Regions from separate parts of the Sphingomonas sp. S6 genome, predicted to be linked through region 2. Evidence: predicted binding sites of a transcription regulator. Region 2 holds the regulator's gene; the other holds the start of a gene.
What was found. The regulator LexA, encoded in region 2, represses DNA repair genes until DNA is damaged. The targets are predictions, from matches to a motif close to GTTCCNCNCTTGTTCT.

Region 1: ACGVWT_RS15615 (ImuA family protein) is a predicted target of LexA. The motif match lies at 4,301-4,316, and genes of this name have one in related genera.

What each region holds. Positions count from the first base shown of each region.
Region 1 is NZ_JBIEOE010000013.1:27,693-33,294, forward strand. Features, by position in the region: gene ACGVWT_RS15605 (error-prone DNA polymerase) at 1-1,825, opposite strand, end outside; gene ACGVWT_RS15610 (DNA polymerase Y family protein) at 1,822-3,420, opposite strand; gene ACGVWT_RS15615 (ImuA family protein) at 3,521-4,282, opposite strand; gene ACGVWT_RS15620 (SOS response-associated peptidase) at 4,416-5,051, shown strand.
Region 2 is NZ_JBIEOE010000001.1:161,757-167,358, forward strand. Features, by position in the region: gene gltX (glutamate--tRNA ligase) at 1-524, opposite strand, end outside; gene ACGVWT_RS00820 (ComEC/Rec2 family competence protein) at 638-2,719, shown strand; gene lexA (transcriptional repressor LexA) at 3,143-3,835, opposite strand; gene ACGVWT_RS00830 (molybdopterin molybdotransferase MoeA) at 3,894-5,075, opposite strand; gene moaC (cyclic pyranopterin monophosphate synthase MoaC) at 5,080-5,547, opposite strand; gene trpC (indole-3-glycerol phosphate synthase TrpC) at 5,544-5,602, opposite strand, start outside.

The DNA.
Region 1 (5,602 bases), on a different contig from region 2:
GGATCGGGCCGGGGCGCACGATCGCGACCTGGATGACAAGATCGTAGAAGCGCCGCGGCTTCATGCGCGGCAACATGCTCATTTGGGCGCGGCTCTCGATCTGGAAGGTGCCCAGCGTGTCCGCCTTCTGGATCATGGCGTACACATCAGGATCGTCGTCCTGCAGGTCCTTCAGCTCGACGTGCAGACCCTTGTCGGCCTCCAACATGTTGAAGGCGCGGTTCATACAGCCGAGCATCCCCAGGCCCAGGACATCGACCTTCATGAACTTGAGACTATCGATGTCGTCCTTGTCCCATTCGATGATCTGCCGATCCTCCATCGCGGCCGGCTCGATCGGAACGAGATCATCGAGACGGTCATGGGTCAGCACAAAGCCGCCGGGGTGCTGCGACATATGGCGCGGCACACCGATCAGCTTGCGCGCGAGGTCGAGCGTGAGACGCAGCCGGCGATCGGCGATGTCGAGGTTGAGCTCCTCGACCTGTTTCTCGCCGACGCCTTCGGCAGACCATCCCCAGACCAGCCCGGCCAGTGAGGACGTCAGGTCCTCAGGCAGGCCAAGGGCCTTGCCGACGTCGCGCACCGCGCCGCGTGCACGATAGCGTGTCACGACCGCCGTCAGCGCAGCGCGGGTCCGCCCGTAGGTCTCGTAGATCCACTGGATGATCTCCTCACGCCGCTCATGCTCGAAGTCGACGTCGATGTCGGGCGGCTCGCGCCGCTCGCCCGACACGAAGCGCTCGAAGAGCAACTCGTGCTTGATCGGATCGATCGAGGTCACACCGAGCACGAAGCACACGCAGGAATTGGCTGCGGAGCCTCGGCCCTGGCAAAGGATCCCCCGCCTCCGCGCTTCGCGCACGATCGCGTACACGGTCAAGAAATAGGGTGCGTAGCCGAGTTCGCCGATCAGCCGCATCTCATGCGCGATCTGGTTGGTGTACGCCTCCGGCACCTCGCCATCGAACATGCGCTCGACCGCTTCGGTCGCCAGCTTCTCCAAGGCCTCCTGCGCTGACAACCCCTCAATGAGGCGCTCATGCGGGTATTGATAGGCCAACTCGCCAAGGTCGAAGGTGCAGATGCGGGCGATATCGACGCTCGCCTGAAGCGCGTCCGGATAAGCGCGGAATCGCCGGACCATCTCGTCCGGCGATTTGAGCGCCCGGTCCGCGTTGACCTCGCGGCGATAGCCGAGCTCATCGACGGTGCATTTCTCGCGCACCGCAGTCACGACGTCCTGCAGCAGCCGTGCCTCTGGCGCATGGTAGAGCACGTCACCGGTCACGACGGCACGGACCCCTGCCCCGCCCGCCTGTCGCGCCAGCGCATCGATGCGGACCGCGTCCCCCGGCCGGCGCCGCTGGAACAGGGCCATATAGCCGCGACGCCCGTAGATAGCCTTCAGGTCCTTCAGCGCGGCGACGTTCTCCTCGTCCGCCTCGTGCGGCAGCAGGATGGCAACGACACCTTCGGACCACGGCTCCAGGTCGTGCCAGTGGAGGAGGCACCCGCCCTTGCCTGCCCGCTTCTTGCCGACGGTGAGCAGCCGCGTGATCCTCGACCAGGCAGGGCGGTCAGTCGGATAGAGCAACAAGCGCCGGCCGCACGACAGATCGACGCGGGTGCCCGCGATCGACCGGACGCCAGTCGCCTTCTGCGCTTCCCACGCACGCACGACACCTCCCACCGTGCCGATGTCGCTTACGCCGATCGCCGGATAGCCGAGCAGCGCCGCGGCTGCGAACAGCTCCTCCGGTGACGACGCGCCGCGCAGGAGCGAGAAGTGGGTGAGCACCTGCAGCTCGACATAGTGGGTCATCCGAAGACCCCGTGCATCCACCAGGAAAGGTCTCCGGTCTCGTCCTCGAACCCGTCACCCCGCCTGAAAACCCAGTACCGCCCTCCAGCTTCATCCTCGACACGGTAATAGTCGCGGACCGCCCAGACCTCGGCGTCGCGCCGCCACCACTCGCCGTGAACGCGCTCAGGACCATCACCGGCGACGATCTTGTACATCGTGCCTCGCCATTCGAAGCGACGTGGCGGCTGATCCGGCATCAGTGCCATGACGCGAGCCAATGGCTCTGGCTGCGGAAACAGGCGGATCGGACGCTTCCAAGCCGGCCATGATCCTGGCATTTCCACCGGGTCGGAGCGGGTGACGGCCCGTTCCGGCACATGGCTCTCGACGGGCGCAAGCCGGTAGACGGCATAGCCGCCGATCCTGCCGGCGATGACGTCGACCAAGCGTGCCGGGTCTCGCACGAGCGTCTCGCCAGCGAGGACCGCGCCAAGGTCGACCGCATCAAGCGGCTCGGTATGTGTGGCAACGAGCCAGAATTGCTCAAGCCCCATGCCGGGGTCGATCCGCTCGATCCTCAGCTTCAGAAGGCGGAGGAGGTGCGATACCTCGCGCGTAGGGCGCGACGTGCCAACGCCCACCACCTGCTCAGTACCGTCGACGCGCAAACCGGTTAGACGGAGTGCCCGCGCGCCTAGTCCCCGCGCCTGCAGAACCTCCGCAAGATCGGTCAGCAGGTCGCCCATCACCTGCTCAATCGCCTCGGCCGTGCCGATCGGCTCCAGCAGCCGACGCTCGACGATCGGGACCTCGGCATCCTCGCGCGGGGTGATCGGCTCGGCGACCGCGCCAAGCGCCTGGTCCAGGCGCGTGATCGCCGGAAGGCCAAGCCGGCGCGCGAGCGGTCCGCGCGCTACCGGCAGCAGATCCGCAACAGTCTCGAACCCAAAGCGCTTTGCGGCACTGATCGCCGATGGGGCGAGGCGCAGCGCGACGACCGGCAGCGCCGCAATTGCACTCGCCGTAGCGCCGGGCTCAACGCGGATCAGCTCGCCTCGGCCGAACCGGGCGAGCGCGTGCGCGGCACCTGCGGTATCGGCGACTGCGATCCGCGCGGTGAAGCCGGCGCGTCGGCAGAAAGCCAGAAGCCTTTTGCAAAATTTCTCCTCGCCGCCATGCAGATGAGCGCATCCGGCAACGTCGATCCATAGGCCATCGCTGGGGCTGACTGCGGCAATGGGCGACCAGCGACGCACTGCGAACAATGCAAGACGATCCAGGAGGGCGGCATCCGCCTCCGGCTCCGCCGGCCGGAAGTCGAGATCGGACACGAGCGCGCGCGCATGGGTCGCTGCCATGCCCGGATGCACGCCAAGCGCGCGCGCACCCTCACAGGCAGCTACCACCTCTTCACGCCGCCCGACCTTGCCGATCAGCGCCAAAGGCGCCTGATCTAGCGGCGCGGCAACTGGCCCGGGGATGCGCGGCGCTGGTGTCGAAACCTTGTACGGATGACTGGCAGCCTCCGAACGCCGACCCAGCTCGCGCATGGGCGGCTGCGCGTGCGCCGGCAGGCTGGCGATCTGCGCCTCTACGTCGCCACGCGACGGCATACCCTCGCGCGCCCAGCGCGCGCCGGGGCGCCACCCGCCGCCCCGCGGCACCGAACATGCACCGGGGTCGTCGTCTACCGGCAGCTCGAGGACAGGCCGTTCAGGCTGCCGCGGAGCGGACCGTTCCAACCGTCTCAGCCGCTCCACGGCCAAGCTCGGCAGGAACAGCGAGACGACCCGTCTCATCGCTGCCCTCCACAATCATGGAAAAGCCCTCACCGCCGCGCTGACGAACACACTCCACAGCCCAGCGCGCGCGCCCAACGCCCGCAACGTCGAGACGCTCGGATGGTGCTGCACCGATCCGCCAGCGGGTCCACGCAGCCGATGGCTCAGCCAGAACATCCTGGCTGAGGCCGCGAGGGCGGCGCAACAGGAGAACGGGAATATCGGCGTCAGCAGCAACGAGTTGCAGACGCCGTGTTGCCACCATCGAGACCTTGCTTGCCTCCGCGACGATCGCGCACGGCGTGCCGTCGCGCACCGCGTCTTCAACGACCGCCAGCAATGCCGCATCATCACGCGGCTGCGCAAAGATGACGTTGGCTGACGGCAGACCCGCTTGCTCCAGCGCGGGCGCATAGAGGTTTGTCCTACAGCTCGCCCACAGTACCGGCGCACCCGTACCGAGCGACTCACGCGCAGCAATGCCGGCCAGGAAAAGCGTGGTGGCGGCATCGTCGACTAAAGCTGCGCTTTGGGCCGCTGCCTCATGCAGTGCGCCAGCGCGTAACCCCCCTGCCCCGAGACGGGCGTCGATAGCCCCGACGCCGAACGGCATGACACGGTAGTCGGTCGCGGGAGTGGCGATCGTCCGCAGATGCGCTATGCTGGGCGCGAGGGAATTAAGGGCGGCGGACATAAGGGCTAGACTCTACTCGTTCCCTTTATGTTCCGTTAATGGCCGCTTGCGGTCAAGTAGGTTTTCCGCAGCTACCGAGTCCGTTCGTCGCAGACATGCCGGGCCAGCTCGCTGGCCGACATAGGAGGCGCGGATGTGCAATAGGTATCGACTGACAGCGAAACAGGCCGAGGTTGCCGCGACATTCGGCATCCGCGCACCCTATGAGATCGATGAGACGTTCCCCACCGGCGACATCTTTCCCACAGGGACTAAGACCCCCTTTTATGGCGCAGTGGTCGTCCAAGATGGCACCGATCGTCGTCTCGAAAGCATGGAATGGGGCGTCCCAACGCAGATCCCCAGCAAGCGGGACCCGGGGGTAAAGCTAACGAAATACGTCACGAACGTCCGGAACCTGCAATCCACCTTCTGGCGCTCGATGTTGACTACGCCAGCGCGTCGCTGCCTCGTCCCCGTCACGTCGTTCTCGGAATACGGGCTGAAGCCCGGCGAGGATGGGAAGAAGCCACTGCACTGGTTCGACGTGCCCAGCAGACCGTTATTCGCTTTTGCCGGTATCTGGCGACCAACGGAGCGCGGGAACGCCTACGGTTTTCTGACGACGGAGCCAAACGCGATCGTCGCACCCATCCATCCGAAAGCAATGCCTGTCATCCTGCATGATGACGACTACGGTCGCTGGCTTACCGGCGCCTGGGATGACGTGAAGGAACTGGTATCGCCCTACCCTTCTCAACTCATGCGCGTCGACCAGCCCGTCGATTGAAACGTGCGACCTTACGGCCGCCCCATCGACATGGGTCGATGGTGCTGCGAAGTTAGATGGCGCATCGATAATGATGTCATCTCGCCTTGCGCTGCGCTCGTACCTTTCCTTAAAGCTTGATGGCCTACAGAGACGTAGGACGGGGCGTGGAAACCTCGAAGGGTAAGGGCCGGTTCGAGCTATCGACCGGGTGGCGGACGCGTATGTCCAAGCCACCCGGCCAAAGGCGTTCGCGCCAAGCTTACCCTTGGTTTCCAACACCCGGTTCCGAAGCGGTGACGCGCCCAGCGGGCGCGTCACCGGCTTCTTGGGAGGCGTAGATGTCCGGTTGCACACCAGAAGACGACTTCCCGATGCCCTTAGGATCGCGTTCGCCCCTCAAAACTGATGTGCCTTTGGCACTGATGAGGATGGCGCTAGCGATCCTTGACCGGGACGGCCGGCCGGTGCCGGCGTGCTATTTGCAGCAAGCAATCGACAGCTACCTCGACACCCCTCCGGCACAACCGGGACCTCAACTCGATGCTGAAGTGAACGCCTGGTTGGAACGC
Region 2 (5,602 bases):
ACCGTCACCGACCCCTGTACCTGGTCGTCGATCGTCGTCGCGCCCTCACGCGGCGCCTTCAGGCGCACGACGAAGGGCTGGCCGTCCGGCGCGGTGGCCGGATCGGCATCGCGCCAGGGCGAGCGGATACGCAGCGGCTGCTTCGCCGCCTGGGCCGCCTCGCGCTGCGCGGCGATCTCGTCCTGCGTCATATAGCAGCGATAGGCATGGCCGTTCGCCACCATCTGATGCGCAACCTCGGCATGGCGGTCGGCGCGCGCGAACTGGAAGACGGCGTCGCCGTCCCAGTCGATGCCCAGCCATTGCAAACCGGCGAGGATCGCGTCGATCGCCGGCTGCGTCGAGCGGGCGCGATCGGTATCCTCGATCCGCAGCAGGAACGTGCCGCCGTGGTGACGCGCGTACAACCAATTGAACAGCGCGGTACGCGCGCCGCCGAGGTGCAGATAGCCGGTGGGCGAGGGGGCGAATCGCGTGACTATTCCCGCGCCGTCGCCCGAACGATTTTCAACTGTTGCGCCCAACCGCGCTTGCTCCCAAAGTTTGAAACCTGATGGCCAGTTCAGCCGCCGCGGCCTCTAGCACGCGCTCCGTGCGCCTTCAAATGCCCCGGGGGTGGCATCGGTTGCGCGATCGTATGGAAGCGTGGCTGGACGCGGAACGCGATCGTATTGCGCTGTGGGTGACGGTTGCGTTCGGGACCGGCGCCGGCGGCTGGTTCCTGATGCCCGACCCGAACCAGTGGATCGCCGCAATGCTGGCGGCGCTGGCCATGGCCTGCGCTGCGGCGGCGATCGGGCGGGGCGGGCGGGCGGCGCATAGCGTCGCTGTCGGCGGTATTATGGTCGCGGCGGGCGTGGCGGCCGCGTGGTGGCGCGCGGAGCAGGTCGCGGCACCGGTACTGGCGCGGCCGGTCGTCGCCGTCGTGACCGGGCGGGTGACCGGGATGGAGGCGCTCGTCGCGCGCGATCTGGTGCGGCTGACGATCGAGAGCGATCCGGGGCTGGGATTGCCGCCGCGGGTGCGGGTCAACCTGTCGACCGACGATGTGCCGAAGGGGTTGGGTGAGGCGGCGCGGATCCGGCTGCGGGCGCGGCTGATGCCGCCGGCTGCGGCGTCGGTGCCGGGAGCCTATGATTTCGCGCGGGCGGCGTGGTTCGCCGGAATTGGCGCGACCGGACGGGGGTTCGCGCCGGTGGAGTTGCTGTCGCCCGGCGCGTCGGAGGGCAGCCTGCGGCGGCGCCTGACTGCCCATATCACGGATCGGCTGGAAGGGAGCCGGGGCGGCATCGCGGCGGCGCTGGCGACCGGGGACGAGGGGGCGATCAGCGAGCGCGATGCGGAGGCGATGCGGCGTGCGGGACTCGCGCATCTGCTGTCGGTCAGCGGGCTGCACATCACCGCGGCGGTGGCGGCGACGATGGTCTTGACGTTGCGGCTGCTGGCGCTGTGGTCGTGGCTCGCCATTCGCGTTCGGTTGCCGTTGGTCGCCGCGGGGATGGGGGCGCTGGCTGCCATCAGCTATACGTTGCTCACCGGATCTCAGGTTCCCACGATCCGGTCGTGCGTCGCCGCGCTACTGGTGCTGGCGGCGCTGGCGATGGGGCGGGAGGCGATGACGCTGCGGCTGGTTGCGGCAGGTGCGATGGTCGTGCTGGCCGTGCGGCCGGAAGCGCTGGTGGGGCCGAGCTTCCAGCTGTCGTTCGCCGCGATCGTGGCGATCGTTGCGCTCCATGAGCATCCGCGGGTGCGCGGATGGTTCGAGCCGCGCGAGGAGTCGCGCACGCGGCGTTTGCTGCGCGGGCTCGGGTCGCTGCTGCTGACGGGCGTGGTGGTCGAGGCGGCGCTGATGCCGATCGCGGTCTATCACTTCCATAAGGCGGGCCTGTACGGGGCTGCCGCCAATATCATCGCCATTCCGCTGACGACGTTCGTCGTCATGCCGCTGGAGGCGGGCGCGTTGCTGCTCGACACGATCGGGCTGGGCGGGCCTTTGTGGTGGCTGACCGACGGGCCGTTGCGGGCGCTGCTGTGGCTGGCGCATGTCGTGGCGGATGCGCCGGGCGCGTCGCTGGCGGTGCCGTCGATGCCAATGGGGGCGTTTCTGGCGATGATCGCCGGTGGGCTCTGGCTGGCGCTGTGGAATACGCGGGTGCGCTGGGTCGGCGTGCTGCCGATCGTCGTCGGCGCCGTCTGGGCGGCGTCGACCCCGCCACCCGACCTACTGGTGACGGGGGACGGGCGACATATGGCGATCCGGGTGGGCGGTCGGCTGGCGCTGCTGCGCGATCGTGCCGGGGACTATACGCGGGCGATGCTCGCCGAAAATGGCGGGACCGATGGCGAGCCATGGCTGCTCGACGATCTGCCGGAGGCCCGGTGCAGCCGCGATGCGTGCGTGGCGACGATCGACGGGCAGGGGCGCCGGTTTCGGGTGCTGGCGACCCGCAGCGGTTACCAACTTGCGTGGAAGGACCTGGTTGTAGCCTGTCAGGCGGCGGATGTGGTGGTGAGCGACCGGCGCCTGCCGCGTGCGTGCCGGCCGCGCTGGCTGCGGCTTGATGCGCCAGTGTTGCGACGGACCGGTGGCGTCATGCTGACCCTGGCGAGCGGGCGGGTGCGCACGGTGATGCACCCCGGGGATCGGCATCCGTGGCTGGTCGGGGCAAAGGTGGCGCCGCCGAGGACGGAGGGCACCACGCCGGCGATCCCGTTCTGATCACGCCATGCCGGCGCGCTGATCCCTCGCGACGGGCATGCCGCTCTGTAGTAGGAGGGCCCAACGCTGAGCCGCCCCTTGCTTCGCTCCGCTCGCGATGATGCCACTTGATCAACCTGATGTCATACCGCCTTAGAGCCTGACCCATTTCCACAGAGCCGTCGCCCCAGCGAAAGATGGGGCCTCTTGCGGCTCCTGTCGCCCGCTATCATCGGAAGATCCCAGCCTTCGCTGGGATGACGCCTGGTTCAACGGCGATGGATCAAACTCCAGAGACGGCTGGCGTTACCGTCCTAACCTGCGGGCAAAGAATCTAAAATCCTGATACGCCCCCCTCAACGGGACGTCGAAGGGGCCGTTTGAAAGTCACAAAAGTCACACGAACGACAGGGTCGTACGCCCCGTCGCCGCGGCGGCCTTGCATCAGTCGTAGCGGCGAAGGATGCCCGACAGCTTGCCCTGCACGCGGACGTGCGAGGGGACGTAGCGCTGGGGTTCATAGGCCCGGTTGGCGGGATCGAGCCGGATCATCGCGCCTTCGCGACGAAAATATTTGAGCGTCGCCTCGCTGTCCTCGATCAACGCAACGACGATCTCGCCATCGCGGGCGATGTCGGTGCGGCGGATCAGCGCGTAATCGCCGTCGAGAATGCCGGCCTCGACCATCGAATCGCCGGAGACCTCGAGCGCATAATGTTCGCCGGTGCCGAGCAACGCCGCGGGGACGGCGAGCATCGAGCTGCCTTCGAACGCCTCGATCGGCACGCCGGCGGCGATCCGGCCGTGCAGCGGGATTTCGACGACGTCATTTGCTGGCGAGGGGGCGGGACGCACATTGCCCGTGGCCGGAGCGCTCGGCGGCGCCGCGAGCGCGGGCGTTTCGGGCGCCTTGCGTTCGGAGCGTTCCGGCATGCGCAGCACTTCGAGCGCACGAGCACGGTTGGGCAGGCGGCGGATGAAGTTGCGCTCCTCCAGCGCGCTGATCAGGCGGTGGACGCCGGACTTGGACTTGAGGTCGAGCGCGTCCTTCATCTCCTCGAACGACGGCGAGATGCCCGTCTCCTCGAGCCGGTCGTTGATGAAGCATACAAGCTCGTGCTGCTTGCGCGTGAGCATAAGCGGTCCTTCCCCGTCAGAACAGACGCGGAACTTCTAGGGAACAATTCGTGGGGCGTCAAGCGATGACGAGGATTTCCGCCGAGTCGCCCGCGCGCGCCGCGGGGGCATCGATCGGTCGCACGATCAGGCAGTGTGAGCGCGCCAGCGTCAGCAGCATCGAACTGTCCTGAATGGTCGAGGCATAGGCGCGGCCGTCGCGCAGTTCCGCGCGCAGATAATCGGTGCGCGCGCCATTGGCGGGCAGGTCTTCGCCCAGGATCGCCATCGTGCTGCGCGGCAGCGGGTCCGCGGCACCAGAAAGGTGCGCGATCAACGGTTTGACGAAGAGTATGGCGGTGACGAAGGCGGATACCGGATTGCCCGGCAAGCCGAGCACCTGCATCGCGCCGCGCCGTCCCGCCATCATCGGCTTGCCCGGCCGCAGCGCGATCCGCCAGAAATCGATGACGCCGCTCGCCGCCTCCAGCGCCGGCCGCACGAGGTCGTGGTCGCCCACCGACGCGCCGCCGGTGGTGACGAGCAGGTCTGCGTCGACGCGGGCGAAGGCTTCGCGCAGGCGATCGAGGTCATCGGGCAGGATGCCGAGGTCGATCAGCTCGACCGGCAGATCGGCGAGCAGGGCCGCCAGCATCGCCCGGTTCGATTCGGGCAGCGCGCTCGGGTCGCCGCCGGTGCCCGGATCGACCAATTCGTCGCCCGTGGCGCAGATGGCGATGCGCACCCGGCGGTGGACCGCGATCGTGCCGATGCCGCCCGTCGCGGCGACGGCGATGCGCGCGGGCGTCAGCCGCTCGCCGCGCGCGATCAGGCGATCGCCGGCGTGAAAGTCGAGGCCGCGGCGGCGGGTGTTGCGGCCGAGTGTCGCTGGACCTTCGCCGGTCAGGTGGATCGTGGTGCCGGAGGCCGCGACCTCCTCCTGGATCATGACCGTGTCGGCGCCGTCGGGGAGTGCGGCACCGGTGAAGATACGCGCGGTCTCGCCAGCGCCGACGGTGCCGGCAAAGGGCCGGCCGGCGGCGCTTTCGCCGACCAGCGTCCACGGGCCGGGCAGGTCGGCGAAGCGGATCGCATAGCCGTCCATCGCCGACAAATCACTGGCGGGCTGGGTGCGGCGGGCGGCGATGTCGTCCGCCGCCCAGCGGCCGGCGGCGGCGGCGAGCGGCACGGTTTCGGTCTCGACCGGCGCTGCGCGCGCGAACAGGCGCGCCTGGGCTTCGTCGATCGGCAGCAGCGCCATGGCGTCAGGCGCGCCAGTCGCCGGAGGCGCCGCCGGCCTTTTCGAGCAGTCGGATGTCGGAGATCGTCATCGCGCGGTCCATCGCCTTCGCCATGTCGTAGATGGTGAGCAGCGCGACCGAGACGGCGGTCAGCGCCTCCATCTCGACGCCGGTCTTGCCGTCGGTGGCAGTCAGCGCGGTGGCGGTGATGCCGGCATCGTCGAGCGTCAGGTCGAGCGTGACACGGGTCAGCGGCAAGGGGTGGCAGAGCGGGATGAGGTCCGCAGTCTTCTTTGCCGCCATGATCCCGGCGACGCGGGCAACGGCGAGCACGTCGCCCTTCTTCGCGGCGCCGTCGCGGATCGCGGCGAGGGCGTCGGAGGCGATGGCGATGCGGCCGGTCGCGACCGCGCGACGCTGCGTCACCGCTTTGTCGCCGACGTCGACCATATGCGCGGCGCCGTCTGCGTCGAGATGGGTGAGGCGACTCACCCGACCAGTGCCCGCGTCGCGGCCTCGACGTCGTCGGCGCGCATCAGCGCCTCGC